3 regions of the Mesorhizobium sp. P2_E9 genome follow, and region 2 is predicted to be linked to each of the others. Evidence: riboswitches for the same ligand, from Rfam matches in the RefSeq annotation. Region 2 holds a riboswitch; each other region holds the start of a gene.
The links. A riboswitch is a leader RNA that binds a small molecule or an ion and turns the genes downstream of it on or off. The one in region 2 is predicted to bind thiamine pyrophosphate.

Region 1 (10,205 bases), on a different contig from region 2:
GAGGGCGGCGTCTTCGAACTCAAGAGCCTGGCGGTTCGTCCGGCGAGGCAGAGCGAGGGGTTGGGGCGTGCCCTTGTCGCGGCGGCAATCACCCGCTGCCGCGAGCGCAACGGCCGGCGCCTGATCGTTTCGACCGCAACGGCCGATATCGGCAATCTGCGATTTTACCAAAGACAGGGCTTTCGGATGTATCGCATCGTGCAGGATGCGTTCGGACCATCGACCGGTTACCCCGAAGGCTTGGCTGTGAACGGCATTCCGCTGCGCGACCAGGTGGTCTTCGAACGCGACCTCGGCGCGGATTGAGAGTGTGTACACGCCATTCGCGTTTCCGCAGTGATGCAAAGCAAGCGCCACTGACGCGCCCGCAGACAAATCAATAGCCCGCTCCGGTTCGCCGGGGCGGGCTATTTTGCGTTTGTCCCTATGGCTTGCTCAGGGCGCGGTCCAATCGAGAAAACCCGGCAACTGGAAATAACGGCACAGCATGCTTTCCGTGGTCTCCAGCGCGCCTTCGATCCATGCTTGCCGGGGCGACCATGCCTCGCCGCAAATATGGACCGGCGCATCGGCGACCGGCCGCAGCGCCAGTGCACCGGCTTCGCCGGGCTTGCTGCCGGCCGCCCAGAGATGGAAGCCACCGCCGAATGGATCGGCGGTCCAGTCGCGGATCATGGCCTTGAGGGGAAGCGGAGGCGCATGCCCCAGTTTCGGCCCATAGACCGCCTCGACCATGCGGTGGATTTCGGTCAGGGCGGGATGATCCGGTGCCAGCCATTCACCGTCAGGAAGAGACATGTCGCGCCAGAAGGCGCTGCGTTCGCCATTGGCGAACATGGCAAGCGCGCCCATGCCATTGGGACCGCGCCAGTCCTCGGCGCCAAAATGCCTGATCATGCCGAGCGGCAGATCGGTCACGGCGACCGCCGTGCGCAGTCCAATCCGTGTCCACCAGCAGTCGCGATAGAGGATGGCGGAGGTCACCACCGGCCAGGCGTCGACCGCGGCAAGCAATGCGCGGACCGTGCCCAGCCGGTTGAAGCCATCGATCGCGCCGATGCCCGCCTTGGGAAGCGCCAGGATCACGCTTGCCGCGCGAACCTGGTGCCGGCCTCCTTCAAAGCTCAGTGTGACAGAACCGTCGGCGTCGCACGCCAGGCCGGTGAGGGCGCAACCGGTGATGATTTCCACTCCCAGGCCGCGCGCTGTTGCCGCCAGCGCATCGACCAGGCTGGACATGCCGGAGGGGATGTCGAACAGCTGGTGCGCGCCCTTGAACAGGCTGTTCTCGGCCCAGTCGAGCACAGCCTCTGCATCGGCCGGCGCGGTCCAGAAACCATAACCCGAACGGTCCGACAGATAGGCGATCTCCTCGGCATCAAGCAGTTGCGAGAGCCGCGGCCCGAGGTCCGCGGCAAGCCCTGCCACATCAGCGGATTTCTTGCGCGCCATCCGCAGCAACCTGCCGGCGCCGCCGCGCTGCAGGCGGACCGCGACATCATAGGCGAAGGGACGACGCCAGCGCGCCTTGCGGACCTCGGCCAGCGACCGGGTCCGGCCACGCAGATGCGCCAGCCCTGCATCGTCACCTTGCTCGGGAACGGCGTCGATGTGCAGCTGCCGCAGCAGCCGGATGAGGAGATGATGGTCGTCGCGCACTGACTGCGCGCCGAGTTCGACCGTCAGGCCCGGCGCGGGGTGAAGCGTGTGGATACGCCCTCCGGGCCGACCGGACGCTTCGAACAGATGAATGCGCCTGCCGCCGACCGTGGCGAGCCGCCAGGCGGCGTACAGGCCGGCAATGCCACCACCGACGATCACGACGTCCGTTTCCACCTGCCCCCGCCAAAAGCCCCAGCCATCCGGCTGGACCGAACTTTGCGTCAATGACCTGGCTTGGCAAGACCCTGGAGCAGTTCGCCGTTTCACGGAAACGGCGAACTGCTCCAGCTTTTTTGTTTTGGCGCAATTCCAAAGGGAAAGCGCTACGCGCTTTTCCCGGGAAAACCGTTTCACACTTTTCCTGGAATTGCTTAGGCCAGGATGTTGACGGCGCGGGCCGCGACCAGCGCGATCGTCAGCAGCGAGATCATCGACTCGGCCATCATCAAAAGCTTGGCGCGGTGGGACAGCGGCAGAGTGTCGGTCGGCGAAAACGCCGTCGCATTGGTGAAGGCGAGGAAGAAATAGTCGACAAAGCCCGGCAGCCAGTCGCGGATCTCGCGGTCGTTCAAGGTCATTTGCGGGAACAGGAAATCGGAATGGGCGCGGTTGACGAGGCCGCAGGTCGGCGGCCCGCCGCGGTCGGTGCTCCAGAACCACAAGGCAAAGACGATGACGTTGGTGACCCAGATGTTGAGCGCGTCAATCAGCAGCGTCTCGCCGCTGGAGCCGGCATGGCCCACCAGCAAGGCGCGCACCAGAAACACCAGCGAACCGCAGTTCATGACGCTGACGACGCCGGTCATCACCAGCGCCGTCCTGCGGATCATGATGCGAAACCGGCCGATCAGATACCAGTGCTCGTCCTCTATCGCCTTCTGGGTGGCAGCCTGTGTCCAGGCGGTGGCGATGGACAGAGGCACGAGCAAGGTGGCCTCCAGCGCCGGCGCCAGCCAGCGCGGGCCAAACGAAAGATCGTTGATGACCAGGAGCTGCAGACAGATGATGACGAGGACAGCCGCACGCGCCAGCCAGAAGTCGAGCGCGCGGTGGTGGATGACGGCATGCTGATGACGCATCGAATATCCGGGATGTTCAGACAGGATCAGATGTGCGGGTTGTTCTGCCGGGGGAGGGCAACGGAGCTTCTAAATTCCCGCGCAATCTTGGTCTTGCAATGGCCGGCAAGTATACTTTTTCGTAAGCTTTGAGGTTGGGGCTGTTCGGCAAACCGGACGATGTGGTTTAAGCGCCGCATGGTCGGAATCGATGACTCCATGGATGGTTGGGCGCAGGCGGGGCTGACTGCCGCGGGCCTCGACTCGTCATCGATATGGCCCGGTCTGCTTCGCCATCCCTGGTATTTGCTGGCGCTTTTATGCCTGGTGCAGATCCTGTGCTGGACGGTGGTGCCGGCACTGATCGATCCCGCGCCGCCCGGCGATGTCGTGGAAGGTTTCATGTGGGGCCGCGAATGGGTGCTGTTGACCTACAAGCACCCGCAGCTCCCGGGTTGGCTGCTCGAAACCAGCCATCTTCTGACCGGATCGTTCCGCTGGCCGCAATATCTTCTCGCCCAGCTGACGATCTCGGGAACCTTCGTCCTGGTCTATCTGCTGGCCCGCGACATGCTCGGCCAAAGCCGCGCGCTGGCCGCCGTACTTTTGATGCCGTCGGTCTATTTCTTCGGTTGGCCGACCCCGCAATTCAATCATGACTATGCGCAGATGCCGTTCTGGGCAGCCATCTGCTGGCTGCTCTGGCGCGCCGGCCGCGGTGGCGGGCCGGGCTGGTGGCTGGCGCTCGGACTGGTGTCGGGCGTCGGGCTCTATGCCAAGTTCTCCACCGGCCTGCTGCTTGCCTTCGGCGCTCTCTGGCTGTTGTCCGATGCGCGCGCGCGCAGCCGGCTGGCCATGCCTTGGCCATGGCTCGGCCTTGCCGTTTTTCTCGCCATTGCCACGCCGCTGGCCATTGCGCTCTACCGCATCGATTTCCTGCCGCTGACCTATTTCGCCGGCCGCGACGAATGGGTGACCGAACACCGGGCGCGCCTTTATTACATCGGTGTCCAACTGGCCGGGCTCTCCGGCTTTCTTCTGGTGCTGGCGATATCAGGGCTGTTGCGACGCTCACCCGCCTCGGAAGCGCCCGTCGAGCGCGGCATTCTGGTCTATCTCGTGTGGATGGGGCTCGGGCCGGCGGCGCTGATCATGGTGGCCTCGCTGTTCACCGGAACCGGCGAAGCCTGGGGCGCGCCGATGTACAATCTTGTCGGCGTCACGGTGCTCGCCTTCCTCGGCCACCGGCTCGGCGTCATCGAGATGCGAAGGCTGGCGATCTGCGCGTTCCTATGCATCGTAACCATGTCAGGCGCCTATGCGGCCATCCGCTGGACGGACTGCAATGTGCGGGGGCGCATGGACGCCGTCTGCTGGCCGGCGCAGCCGATCTCTGACGAGGCCGAGGCGGTCTGGCACGCAGCAGCGCCCGGCCGGCTCGACATTGTCGGCGGCAACACCCAGTTGGCCATGCTGGCGGGCCTCAATGCCTATGACAAGCCGTCGATCTTCACCGATCTCGATATGCGGTTCGCGCCCTGGATCACCAGTCAGCGGTTGCGCGACCATGGCATGCTGATGGTTTGGCCGGGTCATGGCGTGCCGCCGCAACTGCGGGCGTGGCTGGGCAACCTCCCGGTCAAGACCGTTCTTTTCAATTGGTCGCGCAAGGCGCCGCCTGTGCCCATCAGCTTTGCCGCCATTCCTCCCGGCACGCGGTATCTACCGGTCGACGCCGACAGCCGTACCCGGCATCCGCGCGGCTGAAGCGGTTCGATCCCCTGACCGGGTCGTGATATCGTTCGCGCACGGCCGCGTTCGTTCCACGCGACTGGACGAAGCAGACGACAATGCCCATTTATTGGGAAATCCAATTTTGTCTGCGCAATTCCGGACGGGAAACCGCTACACAGCTGGAATTGCCTTTTGAGGAGACGTGACATGGCGACTTCGATCGAACGCGCAGTGCTGGCCGGTGGCTGTTTCTGGGGCATGCAGGATCTGATACGGCGCTATCCCGGCGTCATCTCCACCCGTGTCGGCTATAGCGGTGGCGATGTATCCAACGCCACCTACCGCAACCACGGCACCCATGCCGAAGCCATCGAGATCAAATTCGATCCGGCGGTGATCAGCTATCGCACGCTGCTGGAGCGCTTTTTCCAGATCCACGATCCGACGACGCGCAACCGCCAGGGCAACGACGTCGGGATGAGCTACCGTTCGGCGATCTACTATACCAGCGACGAGCAAAAGCACGTTGCTGAAGACACCATCGCCGATGTCGATGCCTCCGGCCTGTGGCCCGCCAAGGTCGTCACCGAGGTCGCGCCAGTTGGTGCCTTCTGGGAGGCCGAGCCCGAGCACCAGGACTATCTGGAGAAATATCCCAACGGCTACACCTGCCACTTCGTCAGGCCGGGCTGGAAGCTGCCGGTTCGAGAAAAGGCCGCGTCCTGACGGTTTGGCGAAAAGCATCGCCGGGAAGCGATGTCGAAACAAAGAAGGCCGCCAGGCGGATGCCCGGCGGCCTTCTTTGTTTATGACTTGCTTGCGTTGGAGTCATGTCGCCTAACGTGGAGGTGGCGCTGCTGGTTGTTGCCGGATCGACGGTGTTGGGCGAAGCCGCGTGCTCGGGTCTCCGGTGACCGACCTGCCGCTGCCCGGACCTGGTGCAACGTTTTTGGCGCGGTGCGCTGAAAAAACGGCTTCCCCTTCCGTTCGAATGGTGCTTTAACGCGCCCATCCACAGGGGTGCTCCGTACGGTCGGGGCTGAGACGGGGGCGGCAAGCCCACAGACCCTAGAAGCTGATCTGGGTAATACCAGCGGAGCGAGGCGGGCGATGTTTTCAGGCGCACAGATTTCCCTATACCCCATGGCCGACGATTTCGTCGGCGTCATCCTTGGCGCGCTCGGCGCGCTCGATCCCTACCGGGACAGGCTCAGGATCGAGACCGACGACATCTCGACCTTGCTGGTCGGGCCGCCGGAGGTGCTGTTCCCTGCTTTGCGCGACCTGTTCGTGGCGGCGGCGCGCAGCGGCAGGCATTGCGTGCTGTCGGCGGCCATTTCGCGCGGCTGCCCGGGCGAGCCGGACGATCCGATCTGCCGCTCCGACGCGTTTGGCGGACCGGTCGGGCCGCTCGGCCCACGCAAGGAAGCGGCCATCACCGCCGTGCGCAACGCTGCTGCCACCGGCCAGCCGGCGGCGGCGCAATTCTCGCTCTACGTGATGGGCACCGGTGACCACATGGACGAGATCTACGGCTGCATCGATTTCCTGAAACAGTCCGGCGTCTACGATCGCTCCAAGAACTTCTGCACCAAACTGCGCGGCGATACGGGCGCGATCTTTTCGGCGCTGAACGAGGCCTTCTGCCGCTTCGGGCCGGGTGCCGGCCATGTAACCCTCGACGTCACGGTTTCGGCCAACAGCCCGTCGGCTGTCTAAGCCGGCCGCGCTTCCGCGCGACCTCGTCAAAGGTTATGCCCGTGGTCCCATCATCAGTCGTGTCGCGCCCGCTCGCGGGTTCCCTTGCCAAGGCAATACCCGCCGTCATCTCGGTCGGGTTGCTCCTTGTGGCGTGGGAACTCTACGCCACCTATTCCGGCATCAAGCCGACAATTCTGCCAGCACCCTCACGCGTCTTCGAGCAGGCGGTGCTCAATCGCGACGCGCTGATCGACAACGCCATTCCCACCATCCGCGCCACGCTGATCGGCTTTGCCTGCTCGCTCGGTGCCGCCTTCCTGCTGTCGACGCTGGTCGACTTCTTCCAGCCGCTGCGGCGCGCGCTGTTTCCCGTCTTCATCGTCAGCCAGACCTTGCCGCTGGTGGCGATCGCGCCGCTGGTGGTGCTGTGGTTCGGCTTCGGACTCACCCCCAAGATCATGCTGGTGGCGCTGGTCACCTTCTTCCCGATGCTTGTGGCTCTGGTGCAGGGCTACGAGGCGACCGAGGTCGAGATCGGCCAGATGCTGCGCGCCATGGGGGCAAGGCGCTGGCGCGTCTTCGTGCTGGCCCGGCTGCCTTCGGCGCTGCCCTATTTCTTCGCGGGCTTGAGGATCTCCATCACCTATGCCGTGGTCGGCGCCATCTTCGCCGAATATGCCGGCGCGGCCAAAGGGTTGGGCATCTACATGCTCAACGCCAAGAACAATTTCCGCCCCGATCTGGTGCTGGCCGCCGTCGGTGTCAGTGCCGCACTCACCCTCGTCCTGTTCGGCCTGACGGTGCTCTTGCAGCGCCTCGCCATGCCTTGGGAGCGGGCCGGCCGACAGCCGGCCGGGAAGGGGCCGTGGCGATGAGCCGGCTCGAATTGCGGCATGTGCGCAAGGCGTTTGGCGGGCTCGATGTGCTCGCCGACATTTCGCTCAGCGTCGGTGCCGGCGAATTCGTCTCGATCCTTGGGCCTTCGGGCGCCGGCAAGTCGACGCTGTTCCAGCTTCTGACGGGGGCGGAGCATGGCGAGGGCGAGATGTTCTTCGACGGCACGCCACTCGACAACCATGGCAGGCATTTTGCATTCATGCCGCAGCGCGACGCACTGATGCCGTGGCGGCGCATCCTCGACAACGCAACGCTCGGGCTCGAGGTGCAAGGCGTCAGGCGCAAGGCGGCGCGGGCGCGCGTCGCGCCGCTGTTTGCCGAGTTCGGGCTTGCCGGCTTCGAGCGGCATTTTCCGGCCCAGCTGTCGGGCGGCATGCGCCAGCGCGCGGCGCTTTTGCGCACGGTGGTGCAGGAGCGCGACATGCTTTTGCTCGACGAGCCATTCGGCGCGCTCGACGCACTGACCCGCGCGGCCATGCAGCGCTGGCTCGAGCAGATGTGGCGGCATCACCGCTGGACGGCGCTGCTGATAACCCACGATGTGCGCGAGGCCGTATTCCTGTCCGACCGCATCTATGTGCTGTCGGCGCGCCCGGCCCGTGTGGTGCGTGACATCAGAGTGCCGTTGCCGCGCCCGCGCGATCCGACCGGCGCCGCCGCGCAACAGGCCAGCGCACTCGAAGCCGAGATCCTCGACATTTTGCTCAACCCGCAACCATCCAAAGGACATGACCATGACTGACTTGACGCGCCGGCAGGCTTTGCTGCTCACTCTTGCCAGCGGATTTCCGCTGATCGCCGGATCGAACCGCTCCTTCGCCGCGACGCAAAAAGTCACCGTCGCGCTGGACTGGACGGTCAACACCAACCACATCGGGCTGTTCGTCGCCCGCGACAAGGGGTTTTATCGCGAGGCCGGCCTCGAAGTCGACATTCTGCCCTACAGCGACACCGGCGCCGGCACGCTGGTCGCCAACCGCGTCGCTGATTTCGGCATCAACGGCACCATCAGCCTGTTCACTCAGAAGACCGCCGGTGCCGACTTGAAGGCCGTCTATGCCGTGGTGCAGTCAGAGACCGGCCGAGTGGTGTTCAATGCGGCGCGCAACGAGATCAAGAGCCCGAAGGATCTTGACGGCCTGACCTATGGCGGTTTCGGCAGCGCTTGGGAAAACGCGCTGATCTCGACCATCATCCGCCATGACGGCGGCAAGGGCAATTTCGAAACGGTGACGCTCGGCACCTCCGCCTATGAAGCGCTGGCCAATGGCTCCGTCGACTTCACGCTCGAAGTCTCGACCTGGGAGGGCGTCGAAGCCGAACTCAAAGGCATCAAGCAGCGCAGCTTCGTCTACGCCGATTATGGCGTGCCCGACGAGCACACGACGCTGATCTCGTCGAGCGAAGCCTATCTCAAGGCAAACCCGGCATTGGCGGCGGCCTTTATCCAGGCAACGCGGCGCGGCTATCAGTTCACCGTCGATCATCCGAAGGAAGCCGCCACGCTGCTGATTGCCGCCAACAAGGATGCCCTTACCAACCCGGCATTGATCGAGGCGTCGCTGAAGGCGCTGATCGACGGACACTATCTGCGCGCAGAAAACGGCGCCATCGGCACGATGGATCCGGCCAAGATGGATGCGATCGGCGACTATCTCTTCACCGCCGGCATTTTGCGCGATGCCGATGGTAAGGTCCTGGCGCAACGCCCTGATTTCGCGAAGTATTTCGCAAACCTGGACTTGGGGTGAGGCTGGATACGCATCACCGGTAGCGCCCGGCCTACTCCGTTGGCTTGGCGTCCTGGGGGCTTCCTGCCCCGTATGCTTTCGGAAGCGTCACTCCGTTTGATGCCATTGCGATCTTGCCGGTTAACCGCCCGGCAATGGTTGCATGCAATGGTCCCTTCGAGGGATCATCGGGGTGCTCGTGTTGCTCACGTCAAAAAGTGAAGCGCTTTCGCATAACAATGAGGGTGGATTTTTCTCCGCCGCGCGAAGGCGTGACCTGCTGGTCGACCTGCGCGAAGGCTTCTTTCGCCTCTGTGCCCTGGCCTGCGCGGGGCTGTTCGTCTATCGCGGCGTCTATCAGGTCGTGGAGGATCCGACCCGGCTCAACGCCGCGCTGGTGGCGATTTCCGAGATACTCACCTTCACCTGGCTGCTTCTGTCGCGGCGTCCGGTGACGCGTGACTGGAATCCGCTTACGGTCATCGTCTCCGTGACGGCCAGTTTCGGGGTTGCGCTGATCAGCCTCCAGCCTGGCGTGGTGCTTGTTCCGGTCTATTTCGCCGCGCCGCTGCAGTTCGTTGCGCTGTTGTTCGTCATCTGGGGCAAGATATCACTGGGTCGTTCCTTTGCCATCCTGCCCGCCAATCGCGGCGTGATGACGGGCGGCGCGTACCGGATTGTGCGGCACCCGATCTATGCCGGCTACCTAGCCGGTCATGTGCTCTATCTGCTCTCGGCCTTTTCCTTCCACAACCTCGCGGTCTATGCGGTCATCACCTATCTGCAGCTGTATCGTATCCTGCGCGAGGAGGCCCTGCTGGCCGCCGAGCCAGAGTATCGTGCCTACATGGAACGTGTGCGCTACAGGCTGTTCTACCGGATATTCTGAGGGCAAGACTGTCGATGAAGAGGCTGGGGTGGCCCATCCTCTTTGGCTCGGGATTGGCCGCAGGGCTCCCTGAAGCGGTCGATCGTTTCACAGAAGCGCTGATCCGCTCTATCTTTCTGTTTTGACAAGATTTCGGTGGAAGACCGGTTATCGGTTGCCCGTTTTCCAATGCCGCCCGCTGTCCAGATTGCTGATGGGCACGGCCATGAGTGTCTGACGGTCATTGCGATCTGGTACCTTCGATCGATGACCGATGTCCGATCTTTACGCTATGCATCAGGCGGAGATGTCTGCCAGCAATGACGGGATGCGGGTTCTCCGGAGAATCGTTTTTCTTTCCAAATAATTTGATATATCGCCAATGTATATTGTTGGTCCAAAATATTTTCTACATATGTATTATAGGTTTATTACTTTTATATGCTCCTTATTTTTTCAATAAATACCATGACCTTCATAAGTATACGCCGGGCTGAAACTGCCCCCTGCCTGTCACGTAGCTGAATTTGCAATCGGCTGTACGCCGACTGCCTT
Region 2 (10,205 bases):
CGCGTCGCTTTGGGCGGCTTCCGACAATCACGCGCGAATTCAAGCCTATGGTTAGACGGGCCCTGTTTCTTGTCTGAGAACGTCATCTCATGGCTGTAAATTGCCGCCCGATCTGAACGACACAGCGCGGCAATTCTCTCATCGAGGCAGACCGGAACCTGCGATCCGGCTGTAGGCACCATTTTCTGCCATGTGCATCCTCCGATGAAAAGCCACGCGTCCATAATTTTCGTGCGATATTGCGATTGACGACGACACATCGCTGGGCGGGGGCGGTAGGCCCACACCGCCCGATGCCTGAATTCACTTTGATCCTGTAGCGGAAGCATCGAAGATTATTTCAAGAATCCAAGAGGCCGAAAACCGCTGCGTTAACGGCACGGCTTCGGAAACTGGAAAAAAGGTCCCGCGAAAAACGCGCCCGTTGAGGGGGCTTCTTTGTCTAGCGAGTGCTCAACCTTCAGGAAGTCGAGCGCGGCGTGCCGTTTCAGCCGCACCAGACCGTCTTGAGGCCCCGAGCACGTTCAGTGCTCATAGTGGTAGGCGGGCAAGTGCTCGGGCTGGTCGTGCAGTTCGACAATCAGATAAGCCCTGAGCGTCGAACCAATCAGCTTCGACACGCTGCGCCTTGCCGCATCGATGCGTGGAACGGGCTGCGTGCTGGCCAGCGCGACCGCGCGCATCTGCCAAACGCGACGCCGCTGCGCAAAGGCAAGCTGTTTTTGTTCGAGAAGCTCTGAAGCATACCGCAAAAGACAGCGAGTGACCGTTTACAGCGGTTTGCCGATCACACGGGAACGGCTGACGAGCTGCCTCCTTTCTCCAAAGCAAGCGAGTTCGAGGGGCCGCGCAAGGAGCGGAAGAACTCGCGTTTCCTTTTTTCACGGTCCGCTGAAAAGTCTTCAGCCTTAAGCTGACTATTGTGGTTCGCCTGTCGTATTTCCCACGGCCATCGCACGGTAGAAAGACGGCGCAGACCGTCACGCTCTAAAGAAGGCGTCACTTTCCAGAGGGAATCTTCATCAGGGGTCCGGCAATCGGGAGGTTCGGCCGGTGAATGGACGACGGCTATGACGCGCTCAGGAGATAAATGGCACGGTCCGGACCAGGCACCGGCACGGATCGCCTCCCAAAAATGGCAGCCCGGGCCCGGAGTCGAGTCAACGTCGCGAGCTTTTCGCGGCCGTGGAGGCTTCGCCGTCTGCTGTCCACAGGGCGAAGCGCGCAGCAGATGAGATGGGATGGATACCGCCATCGCGGTCGGTCAGCCCCAATTTGCCCTCGCTGACCGCTATTCACGCAGCACTGGGCGCAGCCCCACTCGCGCAAATTCATGGCAGCTTCATAAATCCGTTGCGGCGATTTCGTAGATGGAGAAGGCGGCTTTGCTTTGCGGCCGCCCCTGGAAAAGGATGGAAAAATGTCCAAGATCACCGGCAAGACTGAAACGATCGAGACCGCCGAATTCCCTACCATCGAGCCGTCCAAGGCTGGCGAGCAAGTCCGTGCTGTTGCCGATCAGAGCGTTGAGCAATCGAAGGAAATATTTTCCAAATTGAGCTCGGACACCGAAACGACTCAAAAGGCTTTAGAGTCGACCTTTGAAATGGCCAAGACCACCAGCAACGAGATGCTCCTGAAGACAATTGCCGCACTGCAAGCCAATGCCGAGGCCGGTTTCACGCACCTCGAAGCACTGGTTGCCGTGAAGTCGCCGTCCGAGTTCTTCGAGCTGCAGGCCGCATTCGTGCGCAAACAGATCGAGAAGTCCGCCGAGCAGGCGAAGGCCATCCAGGCATTGATGTTGAGAGCTGGCGAGGACGTATCCAAGCCGATCAAGGATGCCTTTGAGAAGGCTTTGAAGGAACGCAAGGCCGCCTGATTACTTTAGGCGATCGGCGGCTGGCGGTCAGTGGCCTCGTCCACTGGGCGCATCGCGCCGACCTACTTCCATTTGGTCGGACGGCTTGTCTGCCCGACCGCATCACAGTGACGTCGCCCTCACTGTTTTCGGCACTTCTTAGCCTCTAGGTCCGGCGGGCACTAGTCACGGTTCCCCCCGCTGTAGCGGACAAGCCGCGCGATTTTTTCATGCAATGAGGTGGTGTGCGGCCAGTCGGGGAATGCACCGCTTGTCGCCGTCTCGACAATCGCGCTGCGCACCGCTTCGGGGTCTCCTGCCAATGCACCAAGGTCGCGGCGACCCCAGCCGCTGGCGGTCGAAGATGCGCGACAAGTCGCGTGCAAGTCATGTTGGGGACGCTGACACCAAGGTACGTGCGCCTCAATCGCGTCCACCCCATTCACAAAACCGGCTCCGTGGAGTAGGGGGAGCGCAGAGAAATCTCCGGTCGCAGCCTTACCCGGTCAAAACAAGGATTCAAACATGAATGCCCTCGTCATCTGCTCCGGCGGATTGGACTCTGTTTCGCTCGCTCACAAGGTGGCGACCGAGCAGAAACTCATTGGCCTGCTTTCGTTCGATTACGGCCAGAGGCACAAAAAGGAACTCGGCTTTGCCTCCATCTGCGCCAAGCGACTGGGTGTTCCGCAGCAGATCGTCGATATCCGCGATGTCGGCCGGAGCCTGAGCGGCTCGGCGCTGACTGATAGTGTGGACGTGCCCGACGGGCACTATGCCGAAGACTCCATGAGGATCACGGTGGTGCCGAACAGGAACGCCATCATGCTGGCTATCGCCTTCGGGGTTGCCGCCGCGCAGAAGGCCGATGCGGTGGCCACTGCCGTCCATGGCGGAGATCATTTCATCTATCCCGATTGCCGACCCGCTTTTATCGACGCCTTTCAGACGATGCAGAACCATGCGCTCGCAGGCTACGCCGATATCCGCCTTTACGCTCCCTATGTGAATATGTCGAAGGCCGACATCGTCAGCGAGGGGCCAAAGTACGCCACACCGTTCGAGGCGACGTGGTCCTGCTACAAGGGCGGTGCACGTCACTGCGGTCGCTGTGGGACATGCGTCGAACGGCGCGAAGCATTCGATCTGGCCGGCATCACCGACCCGACAGATTATGAGGATGCAGACTTCTGGCTGCACGCTATCCAGACAAGGAGCGCGTGATGTTCCGCATTACCAAAGAGTTCCACTTCTCGGCCTCGCATCAGCTCACCTCCTTGCCACCAGATCATCAGTGCGCGCGTCTACACGGCCACAACTACATCGTCGTAGTGGAGCTTTCAGGTGGAGAACTGGACGAACATGGCTTTGTGCGCGACTACCACGACCTGGCGGCGCTCAAGCACTACATCGATGGGACGTTCGACCATCGGCATCTTAACGACGTACTGGGGCATGACCGTGTCACAGCGGAATGTCTGGCCAGGCACTTCTACGACTGGTGCAAGGTGCGGTTACCACAAACCTCCGCCGTGCGGGTGAGCGAGACGCCGAAAACCTGGGCGGAATACCGGCCATGACCTGCGCGTTGCAGTCCGGAATCCGCGTGAGCGAGATTTTTGGTCCGACCATTCAGGGCGAAGGCATGCTGATTGGCTTGCCGACGGTGTTCGTAAGAACGGGCGGGTGCGATTATCGCTGTTCCTGGTGCGACAGCCTGCATGCGGTGGAAAGTCGCTTCCGCCATGATTGGGAGATGATGTCAACCGATGCGGTCTGGCAAAAGGTCATTTCGCTTTCCGGCGGTCAGCCCGTGATGGTGTCGCTGTCGGGCGGCAATCCGGCCATCCAGCCGCTTGGCCAGTTGATCGAGCGCGGGCATGGTGAGGGCTACCGCTTTGCATTGGAAACCCAAGGCTCGGTGCCTAACCAATGGTTCGCGGATCTCGACGTGCTGGTGCTCAGCCCCAAGCCGCCCTCAAGCGAAATGACGACAGATTGGGCCGCGTTCGACGCCTGCGTAAAGGCGGCACAGGATAAGCCGCGGATGGCGCTCAAGCTCGTCGTCTTCGACGATGATGACTATGCTTATGCCAAAGACGCGGCGGCGCGCTACCCGCAATTACTCGTCTATCTGCAGCCCGGCAATCACACGCCGCCGCGTCCCGGTAATGAAGACGCGTCCATCGACATGGCCGGTGTGATGAAACGCATGGAATGGCTGGTCGAAAAGGTGACCCGTGACAGGTGGTTCGAGGCGCGTGTACTGCCGCAGCTTCATGTTCTGCTGTGGGGTAACAAACGGGGCGTCTAGCCCAGGCGGAAGGATTGCCGATGACGAGCGAGACAGACATCTAAAGCAATCTCACCCAATTGGGCGATAGCAACGTCGGTTCGGCAAGCGCGAAAATGCCGTGCTGAAAAAGGTTTCGAACCCGCATGATGGCTCGCCTATCGTTGGCGCATCGCCGCTCCTCCAGGCGTGACTTGCTCTCGATACGTGCACGCGCTTCCGCTGGGTTTGATTGGTCGCCGATCGCCGCCTCAGGCCGAAGGCGCTTGACAAAGCAGCGCCGGCCCGTTCAATTCGGAGCATTCACCAGGGGAGTCCCGGCAAGGGGCTGAGATACTGCTGGCTTTCGCGGCGCAGTGACCCGTTGAACCTGATCCAGTTCATACTGGCGTAGGGACGGTGCAAGCGCTTTGCGGGAGTTTACGCCCGAGATCCTGTTTCGGCAGGTCAACAGAAGCGTCTTTTCATCCTTCCGGCACAGAACTGGGTCTCCAATGCACGAGCAAAGGAGCCTCACGATGAATGCCCTCACCCCCGCCGTGTCGACGGGACCACTGCCCGCCTCGCGGAAAATCCACAAGCCCGGCGTCCTCCATCCGCAGATCAGGGTGCCGATGCGCGAAATCTCCGTCCATCCGACGGCGGGCGAACCGCCCGTCATCGTCTATGATCCGTCCGGCGCCTATACGGACCCGACTGTCGAAACCAGCATCGACAAGGGCCTCGCACGGCTTCGCCACGAATGGATCACGGCGCGCGGCGATGTCGAGGCCTATGACGGCCGCCATGTCCGGCCGGAAGACAATGGATTCGTCACGGGCGAGCGCCTGACACCGGAATTTCCCATTCGCAACCGGCCGCTCAGGGCCAAGGCAGGCAAGGCGGTCACGCAGCTAGCCTATGCGCGCGCTGGCATCATCACGCCCGAAATGGAGTTCGTCGCCATCCGTGAGAACCTCAGCCGCGAGATCGTCCGCGGCAAGCTGCAACGCGACGGCGAAGCCTTCGGCGCGGCGCTTCCCGACTTCGTCACGCCGGAATTCGTCCGCGACGAGGTGGCGCGCGGACGCGCAATCATTCCCGCCAACATCAATCATCCCGAGAGCGAGCCGATGATCATCGGCCGCAATTTTCTGGTCAAGATCAATGCCAATATCGGCAACTCCGCGGTCACCTCGTCGATGGCCGAAGAGGTCGAAAAGATGGTGTGGGCGATCCGCTGGGGCGCCGATACGGTGATGGACCTGTCGACCGGCCGCAACATCCACAACATCCGCGACTGGATCGTGCGCAATGCGCCGGTGCCGATCGGCACGGTGCCGCTTTACCAGGCGCTCGAGAAGGTCGGCGGCATCGCCGAGGATCTGACCTGGGAGGTCTACCGCGACACGCTGATCGAGCAGGCCGAACAGGGCGTCGACTATTTCACCATCCATGCGGGCGTGCGGCTGCACTACATCCCGCTGACCGTCGACCGGGTCACTGGCATCGTCTCGCGCGGCGGCTCTATCATGGCCAAATGGTGCCTGCACCATCACCGGGAAAGCTTCCTTTACGAGCATTTCGCGGAAATCTGCGACATCTGCCGTGCCTATGATGTGTCCTTTTCCCTCGGCGACGGCCTTCGTCCCGGCTCCATCGCCGATGCCAACGACGCGGCGCAATTCGCCGAGCTGGAAACGCTCGGCGAGCTGACGCAGATCGCCTGGGCGAAAGATTGCCAGGTGATGATCGAGGGGCCCGGCCACGTGCCGATGCACAAGATCAAGGAGAACATGGACAAGCAGCTCGCCGTCTGCGGCGAAGCGCCGTTCTATACGCTTGGACCGCTGACGACCGACATCGCGCCGGGTTACGATCACATCACCTCAGGCATTGGTGCCGCCATGATCGGCTGGTTCGGCACGGCCATGCTCTGTTACGTGACGCCGAAGGAGCATCTCGGCCTTCCCGATCGCAACGACGTCAAGATCGGCGTGATCACCTACAAGATCGCCGCCCATGCCGCGGACCTGGCGAAGGGCCATCCGGCAGCGAAAGCCAGGGATGATGCCCTTTCGCGCGCGCGCTTCGAGTTCCGCTGGGAGGACCAGTTCAACCTGTCGCTCGACCCCGAAACCGCGCGTTCCTTCCACGACCAGACCTTGCCCAAGGAGGCGCACAAGCTGGCACATTTCTGCTCGATGTGCGGACCGAAATTCTGCTCCATGCGCATCTCCCACGACATTCGCGCCGAAGCACAGAAGGAGGGGATGGCGGCGATGGCGGCGAAATACCGTGAAGGCGGCGATCTCTACATGCCAGCTGACGAGACCGGCGCACCGCTCGTGCCGGAGGCGCACGAGCGACCATGAGGATGCTGGTAAAGGGGGCCGGCGTCGCCGGCCTCACCGCGGCCTTCGAACTCGCCGCCCGCGGCGCGACGGTCGCAGTCGCCGAGACAAGACATGCCCTCGGCGGCAATGCGTCGTGGTTCGCCGGCGGCATGCTGGCGCCATGGTGCGAGCGTGAAAGCGCCGAGCAGCCGGTGCTGGATCTCGGGCGCGACGCCGCCGGTTGGTGGGAGGCGGTGCTCCCGGGCCAGGTGACTCGAGCCGGAACCCTGGTCGTTGCGGCACCGCGGGACGCCGGGGAGCTTGACCGTTTTGCAAGCCGCACCTCGGGTCATCGTTGGGTCAATGAGGAGGAAATCGCGCAGTTGGAGACCGACCTTGCCGGCCGCTTTCGCCGTGGACTGTTCTTCCCCGATGAGGCCCATCTCGACCCGCGCCAGGCGATGGTGGCACTTCATGACAGGCTGACGGCGATAGGCGTCGAATTCCACTTTGGCGCCGACGCCAGTCAGGTCTTCGGTTTCGATCATCAGATCGACTGCACGGGAATGGCGGCAGCCAATGACAGGCTGCGTGGCGTTCGCGGCGAGATGCTGTTCCTGCGCACGCCTGATGTCTCGCTGTCGCGCCCGGTCCGGCTGCTTCATCCGCGCTTCCCGCTCTACATGGTGCCGCGCACCGGCCACCGGTTCATGGTTGGCGCGACGATGATCGAAAGCCAATCCGAGGGCCCAGTTACGGCGCGTTCGATGATGGAGCTTCTGAGCGCCGCCTGCGCGCTCCATCCGGCATTCGGCGAGGCGTGCATCGTCGAAACCGGCGTCGGCATTCGCCCGGCCTTTCCCGACAATCTGCCGCGTGTCGAAGCACTTGGAACTACGGTTGCGATCAACGGGCTTTATCGCCACGGCTTTCTTCTGGCGCCCGCCATGGCGCGCCGGGCAGCCGAAATTCTCTTCAGTCACGACAAATCCATGGAGCTTGCCAATGAAACTGATCGTCAACGGCGAAGTGCTTGAGATAGACGCCTCAACGCTGGCGGCGCTGCTTGCCGCGCTTGATTATGAAGGCGATTGGCTGGCGACGGCCGTCAACAGCAACCTCGTGCACAAGGCCAGCCGGACCGAGTTCCAGTTGAGTGACGGCGACCGGATCGAGATCCTCTCGCCCATGCAGGGAGGCTAGCATGTTCGAACTTCTCGGGACGACGCTCCCGTCTCGCCTGCTTCTCGGCACGGCTCAATATCCCTCGCCCGCGATCCTTGCCGATGCGGTCGAGGTGTCGGGCGCGTCGATGGTGACGGTCTCCTTGCGGCGTGAGATGGCAGGCGGCAGGGCCGGCGAAAAATTCTGGTCGTTGATACGCTCGCTCGGCACGAGAATCCTGCCCAACACGGCCGGCTGCCACTCCGTCAAGGAAGCGGTCACCACCGCGAACATGGCGCGGGAAGTGTTCGGCACGAGCTGGATCAAGCTCGAAGTGATCGGCAACCAGGACACGCTGCAACCGGACGTGTTCGGCCTTGTCGAGGCCGCGCGCATCCTGTGCGAAGACGGCTTTGCAGTATTCCCCTACACCACCGATGACCTTGTCGTCGCCGAGCGGCTGCTGGAGGCGGGCTGCAAGGTCTTGATGCCGTGGTGCGCACCGATCGGTTCCGCGCTCGGGCCGGTCAACATCCCGGCGCTGCGCTCGATGCGTCGACATTTGCCTGGCGTCCCGCTGATCGTCGATGCGGGCCTCGGGCGACCATCGCACGCGGCGACCGTCATGGAACTCGGTTTTGACGCCGTGCTCCTGAACACGGCGGTCGCCAGGGCGGCTGATCCGGTCGGCATGGCGCGTGCGTTCGGCAAGGCTGTCGAGGCCGGTCGTGAAGCTTACAGCTCGGGAATGCTCGAACCGCGCGACGTCGCCGTGCCATCGACGCCGACAATTGGCCGGGCAGTTTTTTCATGAAGCTCGATCCCTTCTACCTGATCGTCGACAGCGCTGCCTGGATCGAACGGCTGGTGCCGCTTGGCGTCAAGCTGATTCAGCTTCGCATCAAGACCATGGATGAGGCCCGCTTGCGCGCGGAGATCCGCAAGGCAAAGGCCTTGTGCGCCCAGCACCAATGCCAGCTCATCGTCAACGACCATTGGCGCCTGGCAATCGAGGAAGGCTGCGACTTCGTCCATCTCGGCCAGGAGGATTTGCAGACCGCCGATCGTTCGCGGATTCGGGTAGCCGGCGTGAGGCTCGGACTGAGCACACATGATGATATCGAACTGGAAACGGCGATGGCCGCCGAGCCCGACTACATCGCGCTCGGCCCCATCTACCCGACCATCCTGAAGAAGATGAAATGGGCGCCGCAAGGCGTCGAACGGATCAGCGAGTGGAAGCGCCGGGTCGCCCCGATCCCATTGGTCGCCATTGGCGGCCTCAACCCTGATCGGCTAGACGGTATCTTCGAGGCTGGCGCGGAGAGCGCGGCGGTGGTGACCGACATCACGCTGAACGGCGACCCCGAAGCGCGCACGCGAGAATGGATCGAAAAGACGGAGCGATGGCGCTGAAGCGAGAACCGCATGTGCTTGTCGTTGGCGGATCGGACTCCAGCGGTGGAGCTGGAATTGCCCGCGATATCGAGACGATCTCCTCAATTGGCGTGCGCACCTGCCTTGCTGTGACCGCGCTGACGGTGCAGACACATGACGCCGTCATGGCAATCAGTCATTCGTCGCCAAGCCTGGTGGCCGATCAGATGCGCGCCGCGCTGCAGGCCAACAAAGTGGCGGCCATCAAGATCGGCATGCTGGCAACGGTCGAGATCATCGTTGCCGTTGCCGCAGTGCTGCGCGAGAATCGGCAGGTGCCGGCAATCCTCGACCCCGTGCTCTCCTCGACCTCAGGCCGGGCGCTGCTGGAAGCAGGTGCCATCGCCGTTATGAAGCGCGGTCTGATGCCGCTTTGCCGTCTCGTCACACCCAACCTCATCGAGCTGGCGCTCCTGGTTGGCTCGGAACTGGCAGTGGATGAGGACCGCGCACTGTTGCAAGGCCAGGAATTGCTGAACGCCGAAGCGCAGGCCCTGCTGATCAAGGGCGGCCATGCATCGGGACCTCGATCAACCGATATCCTGTTACGCTCCGGTCACGAACCAGTCCGCTTCGACACACCGCGCCTTGCCGCGTCGATGCGCGGGACGGGCTGCATGCTGGCCAGTGCGATAGCGGCGCATCTGGCGAAAGGGAGATCACTCGAACATAGCGTGCGCGACGGCAAGCTGTTTGTGTTCGAGAAGCTGCGCCGAAAACAGTGAGTGACCGTTTTGCGGCGGTTTGCCGATCGCGCCGTAATGGCTGACGAGCAACCCCCTCCTCCAAAGAAAGCGAGCCGAGGAGCCTCGCAGGGAGCGAAAGAACTCGCGTTTCCTTTTTTCGCGGTCCGCTGAAAAGTCTTCAGCCTAAACATGACTATTGTGGTTTGCCTGTCGTATTTCCGAACGCCATTGCACGGTAGAGTGACCGAACCTCATCTCGTGCGTGGCACGGAAGGCCAGGAGGCCGTCGTACAAGCTGAGGCACCACAAGACGGAACAGACCGTCACGCTCTTGAAAGAAGAATATTCTCTAGGGGAATCGTCATCAACGATCCGGCGGTAGGGAGGCCCGCCCGGCAGAAACAGGGCGATAGCTATGATATGGTCGGGGACGAGACGGCATGGTTTGC
Region 3 (10,205 bases), on a different contig from region 2:
CCGGGTTTCCAGCCGCGTCTGCAGGGCCGACAGCACCGAGCTCAGGGCCAGATAGAGGATCGCCGCCTCGACATAGAGGATCAGCGGCTCATAGGTGGTGGCGACGATGCGCTGCGCCGCCTGGAACATCTCAGGCACGGTGATCGCCGCGGCCAGCGAGGTGTCCTTGACCAGCGAGATGAAGGTGTTGGAGAGCGGCGGCACCGCGACCCGGCCGGCCTGCGGCAGGATGGTGCGTCGCATCGCCTGGCTCCAGGTCATGCCGATCGAATAGGCGGCTTCCCACTGGCCTTTCGGCACCGAGCCGATGGCCGCGCGGATGATCTCCGACGTGTAGGCGCCGATGTTCAGCGTGAAGCCGATCAGTGCCGCCGTAAAAGCGTCGAGCAGGATGCCGACCGATGGCAGGCCATAGAAGATCAGGAACAGCTGCACCAGAAGCGGCGTGCCGCGGAAAATCCAGACATAGAAGCGCACCAGCGCGACCAGCGGCTTCGGCCCGAACAGCCGGCCGAGTGCTGCCCCCAGGCCAACCGTCAAGCCGAGGACAAAGGATAACAGCGTCAACGGTACGGTGAAGGTCAGAGCGGCCCAGAGCAGCGAAGGCAGCGACTCCAGCATCAGTTGCAGCCAGTGCGGCACGAAAGGCCCTCCAGAATGAACGGTCGAAATGCGAATGCAGGCGCCATATCACGACAAAAGCGGCGAGCCGTCAAAGACGGCTCGCCGCTGGATGCCTTGCAGGGCGACGATCGGCCCCGCCTCGAAAAACTACTTCGAAACGTCCTGGCCGAAATAGGTGTCGGCGATCTTCTTGTAGGTGCCGTCAGCCTTGATGTCGGCCAGCGCCTTGTTGATGGCGGCAACCAGTTCCGGATCGCCCTTGCGCACGATGACGCCGGAATAGTCGGCATTTTCCTCTTGCGCGGCGATCTTCACATTGGCGTCGGGCTTGTGCTTCTTGAAGTCGAGGAAGGACAGGCTGTCGTTGATCGTAGCGTCGGCGCGGCCGGTCAAAAGCAGCTGGATCGACTGGTCGAAGCCGTCGGTGCCGACGAGTTCGGCGCCGTTTGTCTCAGCCAGCTTACCAAAGTTCGAAGTCAGCGACTGCGCCGACTTCTTGCCCTTGAGATCGGCGAAAGTCTTGATGTCGGTGTTGTCGCCGCGCACGATCAGCACCGCCTTGGAGGCGATGTAGGGATCGGAAAAGTCGTACTTGGCCTTGCGGGCATCGGTGATGCCGACTTCGTTGATGACGGCGTCGTAGCGGCTGACGTCGAGACCAGCGATCAACCCGTCCCATTTGCCTTCAAGGAACTCGACCTTGACGCCAAGCTTGTCGCCGATCGCCTTGGCGATCTCGACATCGAAGCCGACCAGCGCGCCGGAAGCGTCATGATAGGTGAAGGGGGCGTAAGTGCCTTCCGTGCCGACCTTGAGGGTGCCGGCCTGCTTGATCTGATCGAGATTGGCGCCGGCATGGCCTGATGTGACCGCCAGGGCCTGCAACGTTCCGGCGACGATAAGCGATTTGAGCCATTTCATTTTTTTGTGATCCCGTCCTTGGCCTATGTCAGGCCTGTTGTGAGGGCTGGAAAATGACAGATGCGGGCCGGAAGAATAAGGAACCAGATTTCAAAAACTTGGAATTTCTGAAACCAAATTCTCTAAAAGGGTTTCCTTGCAACGTCTGAGCCCCGGGGAACGATTTCAAAATCGCCCGGCCAGCACCGCTCGCCGCCGCGCGCCAGCGGAACCTTTCTCGCGCATGGCAGTTTCGGCTGTTCTAGGGCGCGACGCCGCGATTTCAACCGGTGCCCTGCCAAGTTCGTAACGTCAGTCATATCGCCTGAGCCAGGGAGCGCCTCATGATGGAAGACACGGCAGGACGGATCATGGTCCGCGCGGCGATGAAGGCGCCCTACCTCGAACGCGACGAGGAACATCGGCTTGCCCTACTCTGGAAGGAAGACAACGACCAGAACGCGCTGCACTGCATCACCGTCGCCCATATGCGGCTGGTCATTTCCATGGCCTCCAAATTCCGTCACTACGGCCTGCCGCTCGGCGACCTGATCCAGGAAGGCCACGTCGGTCTGCTCGAGGCCGCCGCCCGCTTCGAGCCCGAGCGCGAAGTGCGGTTTTCGACCTATGCGACGTGGTGGATCCGCGCCTCGATGCAGGATTACATCCTGCGCAACTGGTCGATCGTGCGCGGCGGCACCAGCTCGGCGCAGAAAGCCCTGTTCTTCAATCTGCGACGGTTGCGTGCCCGGCTGGCGAACGGCGCGGAGCCGCTTTCCAACACAACCCTCTACCGCGAGGTGTCGGTTGCGCTTGGCGTCTCCGAGGCTGACGTGGCGATGATGGATTCACGGCTGTCGGCGCCCGACTCCTCCCTGAACGCGCCGCTTGCCGATGATGCAGGCGCCACCGAGCGGATGGACTTCCTGGTCTCCGACGACCCCCTGCCTGACGAGATTGTCGGCGACAAGATCGATGTCGCACGTCGCTCGCTGTGGCTGAAAGAGGCCCTTCACGCGCTCAACGCGCGGGAACTCAGGATCATCGAGGAACGCCGGCTGAACGATGAGGGCGCAACGCTGGAAGCGCTCGGCGAGACGCTCGGCATTTCCAAGGAACGCGTCCGCCAGATCGAGGCCCGCGCCATGGAAAAACTCAAGGTCGCGCTGGTGAAACAGAATCCGGAATTCCTGGCGACAGCCGCCTGATTCCGCCGCGACGGACGCTATTTATCCGTAACGATCTTGACCTTGTCGCCGGCCGAAACCGCGGCACCCGGTGACAGCGCATTGAGCACCCGGAACAGGTCGAGCTTGCGGTCGACGCCGACCATCTGCGCGGCGAGTGTGCCCATGGTCTGGCCCGGCTGCACGGTAAGCACGCGGATATGCAGCGGCTTCAAGGCCGCTTTTTCGGCGGGACTGAGGATACGGAATGAGCCGCTGACCGAGCGCGCCACCGTCTCCAGCGAGGTGCTGGCCGAGGGCGCCGCGGTCAGCAGCCGGTAGACCTGGCCGCCGGCACGGATCACCGCGATGTCGAACTGCCAGCCTTCCGCACCGGCATGCGCGGTCGCGGCCTCATTGCCGTTGATGGTTTCCTGCTTGACCGTGCTGTCGTCGAGACCAGCCACCCAGCCGCTTCTGATGTAGTCGGTCAAGGCGCGGTTCTTGTCGATCGAAACGCCGTCGAAGCGGATCGCTATGTCGCCCGGCCCGGTCGCCGTCACCGCCGCCGCCGAATTGTCGATGATGAAACCGTCCGGCACCGTGAACGACACGCCGAGGCCCGGATGCAGGAAGGTCTCGCCGCGCACATAGCCTTCTTCCGGCGTATCGCCGTAGAGCAGGCCGTCAATGCCGGCGAGGAAGGAATCGCGGTCGCGCGTGCCGACGCCGGGCGCGCCGAACTGGCGGGCATGGCGCTGCGCCAGATCAATGCGCTGCGGCGTGTTGGGGTGCGTCGCCAGGAAGTCGAGGCTGGCGTCGGTGGCGCCGCTGATCGAGCGGAAATCGGTGTAGGCCGACATCGACTGCAGGAAGCGGCCGGCGGCGTAAGGGTCGTAGCCGGCTTCGCCGATCGACTTGATGCCGATGGCGTCGGCCTCCAGTTCCTGGTTACGCGAGAACTGCGCCAGCCGGAGCTTGCCGCGGATCAGCGCCGCCTTGGCGGTCGGGCTGTCGCCCAACACGTCGGAGACCACCTTGGTCGCCAGGCCTTCCTCGGCCTCCAGCTGCTGGCGCTGCAAACCATGGTTGGCGGTGACGTGGCCCATCTCATGCGCGATGACGGCGGCGAGCTCGGACGAATCATTGGCCAGCGCCAGCAGGCCGCGCGTGATGTAGAGATAGCCGCCCGGCAACGCGAAGGCGTTGACGTTGGGCGAATTGAGAATGGTGATGCGATAGGTCTGGGTCGGGTTGGCCGACACCACGGTCAGGTTGCCGACGACCTTGGCGACCATGCGCTCGAGCTTGGGATCGGAATACTCCCCGCCATAGGTAGCCAGGATGCGCGGATGCTGCGCCTTGGCCAACTCCGCGAGCTTGTTGTTGGCGCCGACATTGTCGACCGTGATCGGCTTGTCGGACGGCTGGAAGCCGGATTCCTGGACCGCCGGAGGCGTGAACATCTGGCAGCTTGCCAGGGCCACGGTAAAGCCGGCCAGCGCCAGAAAGCGCGCCAGCGGATTCATTCTTAGCCTGTCAACGCCGATCGCCAGAACGGCTTCCTTTCGGGTCCCGGCGCATGACGACGACGATCGGGGGCGATCTTCGAAGAGTGTCACGCGCTACTTCAAACTGCTACAGCATCCGTCGCACGTCCCTCAGGGCGGATGCTGTAGGCAAATCACGGCGTGTGCCGGACCGGTATTGAGCGGACCTAGCCACACTACTCCAGTCATGGCAAGCAAGCGCCATATCGCCTCGAACCGGTTTGGGCGTAAATTATGTCCGCTTCCGGGCAATATCTCGTGATCCAGCCGCCTGGATGCTTGTGCCAACATAGCGCCGGAACGCCTCCGGACCAGCCCCGGCAAAAAAATCGTCCGCCGTGCCGGTGGCAGCGACCGCGCCATTGTCCAGGAACACCACATTCTGGCCGATACGGCGGGCATCCTCCGGCTGATGCGTGACGAAAAGCACGGTCATGCCACGTTCGGCATGGAGGCCGGCAACCAGATCGAGCATGTCGTCGCGCAAAGCTGGCCCGAGCGAAGCGAAGGGCTCGTCGAGCAACAGCACCGGGCGATCGCGCACCAGCACGCGCGCCAGGGCAACGCGCTGGCGTTCGCCACCGGAAAGTTCGCGCGGCAGGCGTTTTTCCTTGCCTGAAAGACCTGTGCGCGCAAGCGCCTCGGCAACCGCCGCGCGGTCGGCTTCGGTCAGCCGCAGCGATGGCAAGCGGCCGAGCCCGACATTCTGCTCGACGGAAAGATGGGCGAAAAGGTTGTTTTCCTGGAACACCATCGACACCGGCCGCGTGGCCGGCGGCGCAGTGCCGACATCGGCCCCGCCGATTAGCACGCGGCCGGACACCGGTGTCTCGAAGCCGGCGACCAGATTGAGCAGCGTCGACTTCCCCGACCCGCTCGGCCCCATGATGGCGGTGATTTCCGCCGCGGCAAACGCGACATCGAAGGTGAGCGATGCCTCGCCATAGCTGAACGAGACCTTGTCCAGCCGCACCGGAACGCCCTTCCTGCCCGTCGCCCTGTCAGACATTGCGGGCCATTCCTCTTCCAAGCCGATCCGCTGCCAGCACCAAGGCGAGGCAGACCAGGCCAAGCAACAGCGCCAGGCCAGCGGCGTCCTCGGTGCGATAGCTGCCCATGCGCGCCAAGAGAAGGTAGGGCAAGGTCTGGACGGAATCACTGCCGAACAGCGCGATGACGCCGAGATCGCCAAGCGACAGCGCCATGGCGAAGGCGAAAGCGGTGGCGAGCGGGCGTCGCAGCGACGGCCAGTCGACCAGAAGCAGCCTCGCCCATCCGGAAATCCCGAGCTGCGCGCAGAGCCGTTCGTGGCGTTCGCTCGCCGCATCATAGGCGGGGCGGACGGCGCGCAGCGCGAACGGCATCGCCATGACCGCATTGACGGTGACGACCATGACCGGGGCGACGGCGAAGACGTCGACGCCATGGCGCAACAGGAGGAACCAGCCGGCGCCGATGACGATCGGCGGCACGACCAGGACAAAGCCGGCGCCGGTATCGGTGACATGTTCAAGCAGTGTCCTCGGGCCGGCGCGGCGGCCCAGCGCCAACGCCCGGCGGGCCATGGTCAGCGCCAGTGACAGCATCACCGAAAGCAACGCAGACAGGAAGGCCAGCACGACGCTGGTCAGCGTCGCCTGCCGGACAGTCGCTTCGCCGGCGAGCCGGCCGAGATCGGCACCCAACCCGGCGATCACGGTCGCTGCCATCGGTCCGACAACGAACAGCAACGCCAGCACGATGAGCGCGGCGTTCAGCGACGCTTCGGTCCCGTTGACGGAGAGATAGCGGCGCGGCGCCACCGGCAGGTTGGTATCGCCGACTGCATTGGCGCCGAGCCGCGTCAGCGCCAGCACCACGATGAAGGTCAAGGCGATCTGCAGCAATGTCAGCGTCACCGCCCGCGCCGGATCGAAATCGAAGCGCAGCGCCTGATAGATGCCGACCTCCAACGTCGTCGCGGCCGGTCCGCCGCCAAGCGTCAAGACGATGGTGAAGGAGGTGATGCAGAGCATGAAGACCAGCCCGGCGACCCCGGGCAAGGCGGCACGCAGCGTCGGCCATTCGATCAGCCGGAACGCCGGCCGCGCGCCCATGCCGAGCTGGCTCGCCAGCCGCCATTGGTCGGCGGGAATGGTCTGCAGTGCCTCGAGGAACAGCCGCGTGGCGAGCGGCAGGTTGAAGAAGATGTGGGCGACGAGAATGCCGGACAGGCCGTAAATGCCTGGCCAGCCCTGGCCGCCAACGGCACTGAACAGGCCGGCGAAATAGCCGGCGCGGCCGTAAAGCGCCAGGATGCCGAGCGCCGCGACGATCGCCGGCAGCGCCAGCGGCACAGCGAAGAGCTGCAGGATGAAGGCGCGGCCAAAGAAGCGCGGATGCCGCGACAGGGCACGCGCCACGAACAGGGCCGGGCCGACCGAAAGCAGCGTCGAAAGGATTGCCTGCCAGAGCGTAAAGCGCACGACGCGCAGCAGATAGGGGTCGAAGGCCGCCCAGGCGCCCGAGAGGTCATGAGCGCCTTCGACAAGCAGTCCGGCAAACGCGCCGCCGATCAGCAATGTGATCGCGGCGAGCGCGATGATGCCGGCGCCGACACGATGATCCGTGGGATGCGCCGGCGCCATCGCGTTGCCTATTTGCTCATCACCGCCAGCCATTCGTCGACCCAGGTCTTGCGATTGGCGGCGACCTCCTCGGGGCTGAACAGCAGCGTCTTGGTCGGCTTGACCAGTTTGTCGAAGGCCGGGTTGAGCGGCTTGTCGGTCTTGCCCGCCGGGAACATCCAGTTGGTCTCGGGGATGGCGTCCTGGAATTTCGGTCCCGTCATGAAGGCGATGAATTTTTCCGCCAGCGGGTTCTTGGCCCCCATGGTGGTGATGCCAGCGACCTCGATCTGCAGGTACTCACCTTCTTCGAGGGACGCCGCCTGGTAGCGCTCGGTATTCTCCGCGACCATGTGATAGGCCGGCGACGTGGTGTAGGACAGCACCATCGGCGCCTCGCCCTTGGTGAACAGGCCATAGGCCTCGCTCCAGCCCGGCGTCACGGTGAGCACCTTTGTCTTGAGCTTGGCCCAGGCTTCCGGCGCCTTGTCGCCATAGACCGACTTCACCCACAACAGCAGGCCGAGGCCGGGCGTCGAGGTGCGCGGATCCTGGATGACGATCTTGTCGTCGGCACTGCCTTCGACCAGATCCTTCAGGCTCTTGGGCGGCGTCTTCAGCTTCTGCGTATCATAGACGACGGCGAAATAGCCGTAGTCGAAGGGAACAAAAGTGTCGTCGCTCCAGCCGCCCGGTACGTTGATATCGCTTACCGCGCCATGCGGGGCAAACAACCCGCTAGCCTTGGCATCGGCGGTAAGATTGGTGTCGAGGCCGAGCACGATATCGGCTTTGGTCGACGCGCCTTCGAGCTTGACGCGGTTGAGCAGGGCGACACCGTCGGCGACCGAGACGAACTCGACATCGCAGCCGCATTCGGCCTCGAATTCCTTCTTCACCACCGGGCCTGGACCCCAGTCGGCGGTGAAGCTCTCATAGGTGTAGACGGTGAGCTTGTCCTTGGCCAAGGCCGGCCCGGACAGCGCCACAACCATGGCTGAGACAGCTGAGACAAGAGAGTATAAAAGCGTGCGCATCGGCGCCTCCTTCGTTCGAATTGAAAGGAATTGAGGCGTCGGACTGTCCGAAACGTCTAATCCCTCCGCCGGTACAAACCGGATCAGGTTCAGCGGGTTGGCGAGATTGCCTCTCAGCCGGTCCGCGAAGATCGCAGCCGGCACCCCGTTAGAGCGTCTCGACACATAGGCCCGGCCGAGGAACCGCGCAAGTGGCAGTTTGCCGGCCTTCCGTTTCCGCTGCCGGGCTGGTACAGGCCACCAGATATGAGCACATTCACCATCCTGCTTGGCGGCGATCTCATCCGCACGCCCCGGCTCGACCACCAGGTCGAAGGCTCGCGCGTCATCGCCGCCGACGCCGGCATCGGCCATGCGCGGCTGCTCGGCCTTGTGCCTGAGCTGTGGGTGGGCGATTTCGATTCCGTGCCGGCCAATCTGCCTGCCGACCTGGCCGCGGTGCCCCGCCAGACCTTTCCGGCGGGAAAAGACAAGACCGACGGCGAATTGGCGATCGCGGCGGCACTGGAGCGCGGCGCGACCAGCCTGGTGCTGGCAGGCGCTTTTGGCGGCAAGCGCGCCGACCACGCCTTCCTGCATCTGGCGCTCGCCCTGCGGCTGGCCGAGGCCGGGACTAAGGTGCTGCTGACCAGCGGCGCCCAGGAAGGTGTGCCCTTGCTGTTGGGAAAGGCCGGCTTCGACTATGCCGACGGCACGCTGTTTTCGATCCTCGGCTTTTCCGAGCTCGCCGGCCTGACCGTCACCGGCGCGAAATGGCCGCTGAACCAGGTCGATGTCGCCTTCGGCTCGTCGCTGACCATCTCCAACGAGGTCAAGTTCGACAAGACCGGGGGCCGCCTCGACATCGTGCTCGGCCACGGCCGCGCGCTGCTGCTCGCGCATCCGTATCCACTACCTGAAAGCTGACATGGCCCCGCCCCTTCTCAATCTCGACGGGATAAAACTGACCTTCGGCGGCACACCGCTGCTTGACGGCGCCGCCTTGACGGCTTCGGCCGGCGACAAGATCGCGCTGGTCGGCCGCAACGGCTCCGGCAAGTCGACGCTGCTCAAGATCGCCGCCGGCCTGATCGAGCCGCAGGACGGCGAGGTGTTCCGCCAGCCTTCGGCGACTATCCGCTATCTGCCGCAGATGCCCGACATGGAGGGTTTTGCCACCGTGCGCGCCTATGTCGAGGCGGGGCTGGGACCCGCCGACGATCCCTACCGCGCCAGCTATCTGATGGAGCATCTCGGCTTGTCGGGCGAGGAGCGGCCGGGCGATCTATCGGGCGGTGAGGCCAGGCGTGCCGCGCTGGCCCGTGTCATGGCACCGGAGCCGGACATTCTGCTGCTTGATGAGCCGACTAATCATCTCGATCTGTCGGTTATCGAATGGCTGGAAGAGGAACTCATCCGCACCTCCTCGGCGCTCATCGTCATCTCGCACGACCGCCGCTTTCTCGAGCGCGTATCGCGTGCCACCGTCTGGCTCGACCGCGGCCAGACCCGCAGGCTGGACAAGGGTTTTGGCCATTTCGAGGAATGGCGCGATCTGGTGCTGGAAGAAGAAGAGCGCGAGCAACACAAGCTCGGCCGCCAGATCGTGCGCGAGGAGCACTGGCTGCGCTACGGCGTGACCGCGCGACGCAAGCGCAATATGCGCCGCCTCGGCGAGTTGCAGACCATGCGCCAGCGCTTTCGCGGCCATCGCGGCGCCGAAGGCAACGCGACCATGGTGGCGAGCGACGCCGCCGAATCCGGCAAGCTGGTGATCGAGGCGAAGAATATCGAAAAGAGCTTCGGCGATCTCACCGTGGTCAAGGGCTTCTCGACCCGCATCCAGCGCGGCGACCGCGTCGGTCTCGTCGGACCGAACGGCGCCGGCAAGACCACGCTGTTGAAGATGCTGACCGGCGAGATGAAGCCGGACGCCGGCTCGGTGCGGCTCGGCACCAATCTGGAGATCGCCACGCTCGATCAGAAGCGCGAGGCGGTCGACCCGCAGGAGACCCTGGCGCAGTATCTGACCGACGGGCGTGGCGAGAACCTCGTCATCAATGGCGAGCAGCGCCATGTCGTCTCCTACATGAAGGACTTTCTGTTCAAGGCGGAGCAGGCGCGCACGCCGGTGCGCGAGCTGTCCGGCGGCGAGCGGGCGCGACTGATCCTGGCGCGGGTGCTGGCGCGGCCGGCGAACCTTCTGGTGCTCGATGAGCCGACCAACGATCTCGATATGGAGACGCTGGAACTGCTGCAGGAACTGGTCGCCGGTTTTGCCGGCACCGTGATCCTCGTCAGCCACGATCGCGACTTTCTCGACCGCACGGTGACCAGCCTGAT

Region 1: another riboswitch for thiamine pyrophosphate. It lies ahead of AC1D05_RS20610 (YkoF family thiamine/hydroxymethylpyrimidine-binding protein); the one in region 2 lies ahead of thiC (phosphomethylpyrimidine synthase ThiC).
Region 3: another riboswitch for thiamine pyrophosphate. It lies ahead of thiB (thiamine ABC transporter substrate binding subunit); the one in region 2 lies ahead of thiC (phosphomethylpyrimidine synthase ThiC).

The regions. Positions count from the first base shown of each region.
Region 1 covers NZ_JBFUET010000011.1:52,122-62,326, reverse strand. Annotated here, with positions in the region: gene AC1D05_RS20635 (GNAT family N-acetyltransferase) at 1-306, shown strand, start outside; gene AC1D05_RS20630 (flavin monoamine oxidase family protein) at 436-1,836, opposite strand; gene AC1D05_RS20625 (hypothetical protein) at 2,034-2,741, opposite strand; gene AC1D05_RS20620 (glycosyltransferase family 39 protein) at 2,940-4,487, shown strand; gene msrA (peptide-methionine (S)-S-oxide reductase MsrA) at 4,662-5,180, shown strand; TPP riboswitch at 5,461-5,574, shown strand; gene AC1D05_RS20610 (YkoF family thiamine/hydroxymethylpyrimidine-binding protein) at 5,565-6,173, shown strand; gene AC1D05_RS20605 (ABC transporter permease) at 6,209-7,030, shown strand; gene AC1D05_RS20600 (ABC transporter ATP-binding protein) at 7,027-7,794, shown strand; gene AC1D05_RS20595 (ABC transporter substrate-binding protein) at 7,787-8,803, shown strand; gene AC1D05_RS20590 (methyltransferase family protein) at 8,982-9,671, shown strand.
Region 2 covers NZ_JBFUET010000014.1:76,493-86,697, forward strand. Annotated here, with positions in the region: gene AC1D05_RS24320 (hypothetical protein) at 1-224, opposite strand, end outside; gene AC1D05_RS24325 (hypothetical protein) at 552-740, shown strand; gene AC1D05_RS24330 (phasin) at 1,421-1,882, shown strand; gene queC (7-cyano-7-deazaguanine synthase QueC) at 2,387-3,085, shown strand; gene queD (6-carboxytetrahydropterin synthase QueD) at 3,085-3,441, shown strand; gene queE (7-carboxy-7-deazaguanine synthase QueE) at 3,438-4,175, shown strand; TPP riboswitch at 4,453-4,569, shown strand; gene thiC (phosphomethylpyrimidine synthase ThiC) at 4,673-6,508, shown strand; gene thiO (glycine oxidase ThiO) at 6,505-7,506, shown strand; gene thiS (sulfur carrier protein ThiS) at 7,475-7,672, shown strand; gene AC1D05_RS24365 (thiazole synthase) at 7,674-8,447, shown strand; gene AC1D05_RS24370 (thiamine phosphate synthase) at 8,444-9,049, shown strand; gene AC1D05_RS24375 (hydroxymethylpyrimidine/phosphomethylpyrimidine kinase) at 9,040-9,795, shown strand.
Region 3 covers NZ_JBFUET010000016.1:111,367-121,571, reverse strand. Annotated here, with positions in the region: gene AC1D05_RS26490 (amino acid ABC transporter permease) at 1-642, opposite strand, end outside; gene AC1D05_RS26485 (amino acid ABC transporter substrate-binding protein) at 772-1,545, opposite strand; gene AC1D05_RS26480 (RNA polymerase factor sigma-32) at 1,869-2,732, shown strand; gene AC1D05_RS26475 (M48 family metalloprotease) at 2,750-4,219, opposite strand; gene thiQ (thiamine ABC transporter ATP-binding protein) at 4,473-5,249, opposite strand; gene thiP (thiamine/thiamine pyrophosphate ABC transporter permease) at 5,242-6,867, opposite strand; gene thiB (thiamine ABC transporter substrate binding subunit) at 6,876-7,883, opposite strand; TPP riboswitch at 7,927-8,041, opposite strand; gene AC1D05_RS26455 (thiamine diphosphokinase) at 8,130-8,789, shown strand; gene AC1D05_RS26450 (ABC-F family ATP-binding cassette domain-containing protein) at 8,791-10,205, shown strand, end outside.